2 regions of the Micromonospora sp. NPDC049801 genome follow, and region 2 is predicted to be linked to the other one. Evidence: riboswitches for the same ligand, from Rfam matches in the RefSeq annotation. Region 2 holds a riboswitch; the other holds the start of a gene.
What was found. Region 2 has a riboswitch for cyclic di-AMP ahead of AB0I89_RS21605 (NlpC/P60 family protein). Riboswitches for the same ligand answer to the same signal wherever they lie in the genome.
Positions count from the first base shown of each region.

Region 1 (4,408 bases), on a different contig from region 2:
GCGTACGGGACGATCGTGCGACCAGCGACGTCGGGAGACGGTGTGTTCGGCAGCGATACCTTCAGCTACACCGTCCAGGCCCGCTGCTCAGTCGCCGAGGCGGCGGCGCTGTTGAGCGACCTGACCCGTCAGGGTGAACTGCATCCCCTGATCGTGCGGGTGCGCGAGGTGCCGCCCCGCCCGGGGGCCCGCGCCAGCTACACGATCAACGACAGGCTGGTCGCCGGCCCGCTGCGCTTTCGCACCACGTACCACGCGGACGTGCTGGTCAGCGAGCCCGACGAGATCGTCACCGTGGCCCGCCAGTGGCCCGCCACCACGGTTCGCAACCACACCCGGCTGCGCGCCGAGCCGGACGGTCTGGTCCGCATCGACGTCGACATCACCCTGCGCGCGCCGACACCCCTGTTCCGGTACGCCTTCGGTCAGGCCCGCGCCGCCCACCTCGCCCTGGCCGCGCGCCTCGGCGCGGCCCTCGACGACCCCGCGCCGTGAGCCCTCGGTCCCGCGCCCACTACTTCCTTATTGGTGCGTGACGTGGCGTCACGGGGCGCGCAGGGCGATCCCGCGTCGTGCCGCCGGCGGGTCGGCGTCCCCAGGGCTTGTACGTCGACAGGACCGTCGCGATGATCATGAGGCTGGTCGACACCGCGGGCGCGATCACCAGGTCGGCGCGGTCCCGCGTCGGTAGCGCGGCGCCCAGCGCGGCGGCGTGCCGCAGGTTCGGCGTGAGCAGGAACAGCACCAGCCCGACCATCACTGTGGTGATCACGAGCTTGATCACCACCCAGCGGTAGCGCAGCAGGCCCCAGGGGGTGAGCAGCGCGCTGGCGACACCGACGAGCCACACGAGCACGCTCAGCGGCGCGAAGAGCACGGTGCCGACGAGCCCGGCGACCGGGTAGACCACGGCCGGGTCGGCGCCGCGCTGTGCCGCGATGCCGAGGGTGAGTAGCACCAGGTCGGCCCCGAGCCAGCCGAGGGAGGTGACCAGGTGCAGGGTGAGCAGGGCCTTGCGCGTGCGGGGCGCGATTCGCGGCATACCCGAATGCTCCCGGCCCGACCCCGCGTGGTCGTCCGACCAGCGACGACGTCCGGGGTACGCCCGCTGACGTACCCCGGACGGCGTCGGTGGTCAGTACACCGACAGGTGCACGTGGTTGGTGTGGTCGCTGGAGGGGTCGCCGTTCCCCCCGCTGTACGACTTCCAGCCGCTGCTGGGTAGCCAGATCTGCTTGAACCAGATCACGTAGAGCACCGCGAGCCGGTCGGCGTTGCGGATGAAGTACGCGGCCAGGTTGTTGCCGTACGTCTTGTCGCCGCCGGTGGCGATGCCGCCGAAGCCACCCTTCTGCGCGGCGAAGTCGCAGGCCCGGCCCTTGGGGTGCTCGCCCGAGCCGCCGTTGCGGTGACAGGAGACGTACCGGGTGAAGCCGGCGGCCTTGGCCTGGTTGAGCGCGTGCAGGGTGCGGGGGGTGATGCAGCCGCTGGCCGGGGTGGGGTCGTTGATGCTGCACGACTCGGATGGCCAGGAGCCGTCGGAGTTGCGCGGTGCGGGCTGGGCGTTGGCGGTGGAGGTGCCACGGTTGGAGCCGGTGTCGGTGTCGGCGGCGGCGCTGGCGCGTGCCTTGTCGTTGGCGACCGTCAGGGCCCGCTCGGCCTGCTCCTTGCGCTTGGCCATCACCTCGACCTGCTTACGCTGCTCCCGGATCTCGCCGTCGAGGGCGACGCGGGTGCGGTTCGCCTCGTCCCGGGTGGCGTGCAGGTCGCGCAGCACCCGGTCCTCGTTGGCGGCCACCACGTCGAGGGCGGCCGCCCGGTCCATGAAGCCCTCGGGGGTGTTGCTGTTGAGCAGGGCCGAGACGGTGCTGAGTCGGCCGGTGCGGTACGCGACGCCGGCGATCTCGCCGACCTTGCCGTTGCGTACGGTCATCTCGGCCTCGGTGTCCTTCAGCTTGACCGCGAGCTGCTGTTGCCGCTGGATGGAGGTGTCCAGCGCGCGCTTCGCGTCCAGGTAGCCCTTGCTGGCCGCCTCGAGCTGGGCCCGTAGCGCCGGGGTGCCGCCCTCCTCGTCGCCGTCGGGCGCGGCGGCGGCCCGCAGGCCGGCGGGGGGAGCGGCGGTGGCGGCGCCGACCGGAAGCGCGACGCCGAGGGTGACCATCATGACGATCAGTGCCGCAAGCCGGGCGGCGGGTGGTCGTGCTGGTGCCACTACGCATGTCCTTCCGTCAGCCGCCGACCGGGTTAGCTGACGGGTTCGGGACGGAAGATCCCTACCGCTGACGCGGATGCACCCCAGGAACATGGTTCCCCGGTTCGCCCTGCCGGGCGATTAGGCGACGGCCGCCACCGGCGCCGGGAGGCGCCGCCGGGTGGTGGCCGGGACAGAGCCTACCGGTGCTGGTGGGGTCTGTGCAGCCGATGTGACGGAAGGTGCCGGCACCATCGCGAAGGATGACGGTCACCACTCGACGGAACCGCAGGCGCCCGGGGCGGCACCGGGTTCGGTCTGCAGCGTGGCGTGCTCGATGCGGAAGTCGTCCCGCAGGGCGGTACGCGCCGCGGTGAGCACCGCGCCGACCTCCGCGCCGGGCGCCATGGTCAGGTGCGCGGAGGCCACCTCCATGCCCGAGGTGAGCGTCCAGACGTGCAGGTCGTGCACCTCGACCACGCCGGGCACCGCGGCCAGACGGTCGTGCACGGCGGTGACCTGGAGGTGTTCCGGGGCGGCCTGCACGAGGATGCGTACGGCGGCCCGCCCCAGCCGCCAGGTGCGCGGCAGGATGAACACGCCGATCGCAACCGCGACCAGCGGATCGGCCCACCACCAGTCGGTGACGGCGATGAGCAGCGCAGCGCCGATCACGCCGAGCGAGCCGAGCAGGTCGCCCAGCACCTCCAGGTAGGCGCCCTGGAGGTTGATGCTCTCCCGGGCGCCGGCGCGCAGCAGCCCGAAGGCGACCACGTTCGCGAGCAGGCCGAGGATGGCCACCGTGAGCATCGGACCGCTGAGCACCCGGTGCGGGTCGCCGAACCGGCCGATCGCCTCGATCACCACGTAGACCGCCACGCCGGAGAGCAGGACGGCGTTGGCCAGCGCGGCGAGAACTTCGAGGCGGTAGAGCCCGAAGGTGCGTTGCGGGTCGCCGGTGGCCCGCCGCGTGGCGGTGATCGCGGCGAGCGCCATCCCGATGCCGAGTACGTCGGTGAACATGTGCCCGGCGTCGGAGAGCAGCGCCAGCGAGCCGGTGTGGAAGGCGGTCACCGCCTCGACCACCATCAGGGCAGCGAGCAGTCCGAAGGCCGCCCAGAGCCGTCCGCGATGCTGGTGGGCGGCGTTGGCGACCGACCCGTGGTGGTGGTCATGTCCTGCTCCCACGAGACCCACCCTCCGACGTCGCCCGGGACCCGGTCAAATGTATGCTCACATCGCTATGTGTGCAAGTGTAGGGCGAGGGCCGGCCCCTGGGCGCGCCAACCCGACGGTCAGCCGGTCGGGTCGACGGTGGTGAGCCGCTGGGTTGCCCGGGAGAGCGCCACGTAGAGCGTGCGTACACCCGAGCCCGGATCGGCCCGGATCTCGCTGGGGGCGACCAGCACGACCCCGTCGTACTCCATGCCCTTGGCCTCCAGGCTGGTCACCACCTGCAAGCGCGTCGCGCCGAGCGCGTCGAGCCAGCCGGCGACCTCGTCGCGGCGGGTGACCGGCGTGATCACCCCGACCGTGCCGTCGACCTCGCCCAGCAGGCCGGTGGCCGCCTGTACGGCCGCGGCCTGGAGCCCGGCGGGCGGCACCACCAGCTCGACCGGGTCGACGCCGGTGGAGCGGACGGCCCTCGGCAGGGGCAGGTCCGGATAGAGCCGGCGGATCTCCGCCGCCGCCACCGCGAAGATCTCCGCCGAGTTGCGGTAGTTGGTGGTGAGCGTGAACTCGTGCCGTTTGCGCCGGCCCAGCGCCTGGTCGCGGGAGCGGGTCAGCTCCTCGGGGTCACCGGTCCAGGCGGTCTGCGCCGGGTCGCCCACCACCGTCCACGAGGCCAACCGCCCACGCCGACCGATCATCCGCCACTGCATCGGCGAGACGTCCTGCGCCTCGTCGACGACCACGTGCGCGTACTCCCGGTAGTCCTCCGGCCGCTCCCGGGCCGCCGCGCGGGCGGCCCGCTGCCGGTCGGCCGCGGTGCTCAGCTCACGAACGCCGCCCGCGAGCTGGAACGGGTCGCGCCGGGCCCGCGCCGGTTTCACCGGCTTGCCGAGCAGCGCGTCCAGCTCGTCGAGCAGCGCCACGTCCGCGATGGTCAGGCCCGCACTGTCCAGACTCTGGTACGCCGTGCCGAGCAGCCGGATCTCCGCGCCGGAGAGGATCCCGCCGGCGTACCGGCGCAGCCGATCCGGTCGAGCCAGCCAG
Region 1 covers NZ_JBFAMS010000017.1:62,359-66,766, forward strand. Annotated here, with positions in the region: gene AB0I89_RS27050 (SRPBCC family protein) at 43-495, shown strand; gene AB0I89_RS27055 (hypothetical protein) at 515-1,042, opposite strand; gene AB0I89_RS27060 (hypothetical protein) at 1,136-2,164, opposite strand; cyclic di-AMP (ydaO/yuaA leader) riboswitch at 2,218-2,349, opposite strand; gene AB0I89_RS27065 (cation diffusion facilitator family transporter) at 2,462-3,379, opposite strand; gene AB0I89_RS27070 (AAA family ATPase) at 3,487-4,408, opposite strand, start outside.
Region 1: it holds a riboswitch for cyclic di-AMP, as region 2 does, so the genes downstream of both, AB0I89_RS27060 (hypothetical protein) here and AB0I89_RS21605 (NlpC/P60 family protein) in region 2, are expected to answer to the same signal.

Region 2 (4,408 bases):
ACGGCGTGGTCTCTGTGGCGGCGCAGAAGGCGATCAAGACCGCCTGCCAGCAGGTCGGCGATCCGTACGTCTGGGGCGCCACCGGCCCGAACTCGTTCGACTGCTCGGGCCTGACCCAGTACGCCTACAAGTCGGCCGGGATCTACCTCACCCACCACACGGGTGATCAGTGGAACGAGGGCAAGGCCGTCTCGCGCGCCGACGCCCGTGCCGGTGACCTGGTCTTCTTCTACTCGGGCCTGAGTCATGTCGGGCTGTATCTGGGCAACAACCAGATGGTGCACGCGCCACGCGCCGGTAAACCGGTGCAGGTGTCCAGCATCAACACCATGCCGGTCGCCGGGTTCCGCCGACCTGGCTGATCCCCAGCACGCACGACGACGGCCCCCGGTCACCTCGACCGGGGGCCGTCGTGGTTCCTCAGCGGGGTGCGCCCACCGGGGACGGCAGCAACTGCACGTCGGCGAGGTCGACGTACATGACGCGGTGGCCGAACTGGATCTGCGCGTACCGGTTCTGGCCCCGGATCACCGTCCAGTCGCCGGGCGAGGAGCCGTCGAACGTGCTGGCCCGGTAGTACTCGCCGGGCAGCACCGCGCCGACGGCGTACCGCTGGCCGGCGGCGAGGGTGTACTGCAACGGTGAGATCGCCTGGTACGGCACGCCGGCCGGGTAGGCCGCCTGCTCCGGGTACGCCCGCCCGTAGACGGGGATCGTGGCCCGGCCGGGCTTCGGGGTGACCACCATGCCGACCGTCCAGGTGGCCGTCGGCGCGGACGCGGGGTTGTGGAACCACGCCCGCTGCCCGAGGTACCAGATGGCCGTCCAGTCGCCCTGTCGACCGGCCAGCGCGTACGTCTGGCCGGCGGACGCGCGGGCACCGTGGTCCGACACGTCCATCGTGTTCGGGGTGCCGTCGGGGCGCAGCGCGATGTCGTTGACCAGTGGCGCGTCCGGAGCCGGCGCGGTGCGTAGCACCACCGACGAGGAACCGCGGGGCGCGCACGGTGCCCCCGGGGTGACGCATCCGGTGAACGCCGGCTGGTTTGTCGCGTAGTCGGGGTCGATCCGGACCAGCCCGGTGGCCGGGGTGCCGGTGTCCAGCCGAGGGGCGTGCAGCAGGTCGAAGTAGTGCGTCCAGTCCCAGTACGGCCCCGGGTCCCAGTGCATCCCGCGGACCGTCGCCGCCGTGGTGCCGGGCACGTTGTCGTGGCCGATGATGTGCTGGCGGTCCAGCGGGATGCCCAGCCGCAGCGCGAGGTGCCGCACGAGCTTCGCCGACGTGCGGTACATCGCCTCCGTGTACCAGGTGCCCTGCGCGGCGAAGCCCTCGTGTTCCAGCCCGATCGACTTGGCGTTGACGTACCAGTTGCCGGCGTGCCAGGCGACGTCCTTGGTGCGGACGTGCTGGGCGATGTGCCCGTCCACCGAGCGCAGCGAGTAGTGCCAGCTCACGTAGGTTGGGTCCTGGACGAGTTGCAGGGTGGTCGCCCAACTCGCCTCGGTGTCGTGGATGACGATGTACTCGATCTTCTGCCGGGCGGGCCGGTCGGACAGGTCGTGGTTGCCGTAGTCGCCGTCGCCGAACGCCGCGTAGGGTGCCGGGATCCACTCACAGGACACGGTGCTCGGGCACTCCAACCCGTCCGGGCGGGCGAGTCGCCGCAGCCCCAGTCGGTCCAGCCAGGACCGCTCGGGTCGTACCGCCCGGGCCGGCAGCGTGACCCGCTGGCCGTCGTCGGTCACCCGCGTCTCGCCCGCGCCGATCGTGGTGAAGACCTCGTCGGCGAAGGCCGCCGCGGCATCGGCGCTGTCCGCGCCGGCATAGCGGGCCACCGCGCCGTACCAGGTGCCCGGGTCGGTGCCGACTCCGACCGGGGCGCCGACCTCCCGTTGGTACGCGGCCAGCAGCGCCGCCCCACCCCGGAGGTTCGTCGTCGGGTCGGTGCGCAGCGCCTCGGCGGTGGCGCCGGTGAGCGCGGCGGCGGCGTCCACGGTCTGCAGCGCGGCGCTGGGCGGCGCGTTGCCGGTGGCGGGCGCCGGTGCGAGAGGACGACGGGACTCGTCGCCGCGCGGATCCTCTCCCGGGGCGTCGTGGTGACCGCCCCGGGGCAGGGCGGTCACGTGCCGGGCGTCGGTCAGGTGCATCGGGCCGTAGCCGCCGCTGGTGCTCGGCGTGCCGGCATTGCTGTCCCAGCGGGACTCCAGGTAGGAGACGCCGAGTAGTACGTCGATGGGTACGCCGTACTCGGTCGCCGCGGCGGCGTACTGCTGCTGGCGGTCGGCGGCGGGGGCCGCGGTGGCCGGGCCGGCGGACAGCGGCACGGCCGCCGTGGCGGTGACGAGCGCGACGGCGAGCAGGGTCGGACGTTTCATCGAACCCCCTACATGTGAACTGGTGTCGGTGCCGTCACCTTCGTCCTGCTCGGGAGCCCACGTCAATACCTTTCCATGTTTCGAAACGTACGGAAGGAAATCTTCACGTCCGCTCGATGGCCCGCCGCAATCGGTACGGAGTGTCACGGCCGCACGGGTTGCGGATCGGTAACGGCCGTCTCTACTCTGGTCATTCGTCGGCCCGGTAGCAGGTCTGCCCACCCCGGGCGGTAACGGACCGACACCGCCGAGTCGCTCGCGAGCGAGCCGGGGACCCAGGTTCCTCGGGGTGAATCCGCAGTTCCTGCGGTAGGGCGCCCACTTCCCGCCCGAACCCGTCAGCTAACCCGGTAGGCGGTCAGGAAGAAGGAGTACGGAACCCGGTGGCCCTCCAAGCCCCGCGGCCGTCGTCCGGACGGTCGGCCCCGGCCGACCCGACGTCGACCGTGCCGCGTCCACGCTGGTCCCGCTTCACCACCGCCCTCGCCGCCCTGGTCGGCGTCGCCGTCGTCCTGACCGGTAGCGCCACGGTGGCCCACGCCGACCCGTCCGTCGCCGAGATCGAACGGCAGATCGACGACGACTGGAACAAGCTCGAACCGATCATCGAGCGGCACAACGCCACCCGAGCCGACCTGGCCTTCAAGCGCAAGCAGGCCGACACGCTCGCCGCCCGCATCGCGCCGCTGGAGCGCCAGGTCGACGCCGCGATGGACAAGGTCAGCGCGCTGGCCGTCCGCGCGTACATGGGTGAAAACCTGTCGACCGTCAACACGATGCTCGGCAGCCGGTCGCCCAGTGAGATGGTCGGTCAGCTCGAAATGCTCGACCGCTTCGCCCACAACCAGCAGGAGGACGTCCGCCAGGTCGCCGACCTGCGCAACGAGCTGGCCCGGCAGAAGGCGCCGCTGGACGAGATGGTGGTCCAGCTGACCCGCACCGAGGCCCAGTTGGCGGCGAAGAAGAAGCAGATCAACGAGGAGATCGACCGGCTACAGAAGCTGCGCCTCAAGGTGTACGGCAACGGCGGCGGCGGTTCGCTGCGTCCCGCGCCCTGCCCGGCCAGCTACCCGGGTGGCGGTGCCGGCATCGCGGTCAAGTTCGCCTGCGCCCAGATCGGCAAGCCGTACGTGTGGGGCGCCGAGGGTCCGAACTCGTACGACTGCTCCGGGCTGATGCTGGCCGCCTGGGCGAAGGCCGGTGTGTCGCTGCCGCACAACGCCGCCGCGCAGAGCCGGGTGACCAAGAACGTCAGCAAGGGCGACCTGCGCCCCGGTGACCTGGTCTTCTACTACAGCGACATCCACCACGTCGGGATGTACGTCGGCGACGGCTGGGTGGTGCACGCCTCCCAGGCCGGTGTGCCCGTCAAGATGAAGAAGGTCGACGACGGGCCCATCCACAGCTACGGTCGCCCCGGCTGAGGTGTAAGGAAGGGCCCCCTTCTAACGCCTCAGGTATAGAAGGGGGCCCTTCCTTACATCGCAAGGGCGGATCAGCGCGTCGGCCAGGCACGCCAGTTCTGCCAGGAGCGACTGGGCGTCGGGCCTCGCTGACCCTGGTAACGCGAGCCGTAGACCACCGAGCCGTACGGGTGTTCGGCGGGCGACGAGAGTCGGAAGATGCAGAGCTGACCAATCTTCATGCCCGGCCAGAGGGTGATCGGCAGGTTCGCCACGTTGGACAGCTCCAGCGTGACGTGCCCGGAGAAGCCCGGGTCGATGAACCCGGCGGTTGAGTGGGTGAGCAGGCCGAGGCGGCCCAGCGAGCTCTTCCCCTCCAGTCGGCCGGCGAGCTGGTCGCCGAGCGAGATCACCTCCAGCGTCGAGGCGAGCACGAACTCTCCCGGGTGCAGCACGAACGGCTCGCCGTCGGGCACCTCGACCACCGAGGTCAGGTCGTCCTGCTGCATGGCCGGGTCGATGTGGGTGTAGAGATGGTTGTTGAAGACCCGGAACAGCCGGTCGAGTCGTACGTCGATGCTGGAGGGTTGGACCAGGGTGGGCTCGAACGGCTCCAGGCCCAGCGTGCC
Region 2 covers NZ_JBFAMS010000012.1:84,304-88,711, forward strand. Annotated here, with positions in the region: gene AB0I89_RS21595 (NlpC/P60 family protein) at 1-362, shown strand, start outside; gene AB0I89_RS21600 (peptidoglycan recognition family protein) at 421-2,376, opposite strand; cyclic di-AMP (ydaO/yuaA leader) riboswitch at 2,612-2,747, shown strand; gene AB0I89_RS21605 (NlpC/P60 family protein) at 2,760-3,800, shown strand; gene dcd (dCTP deaminase) at 3,872-4,408, opposite strand, start outside.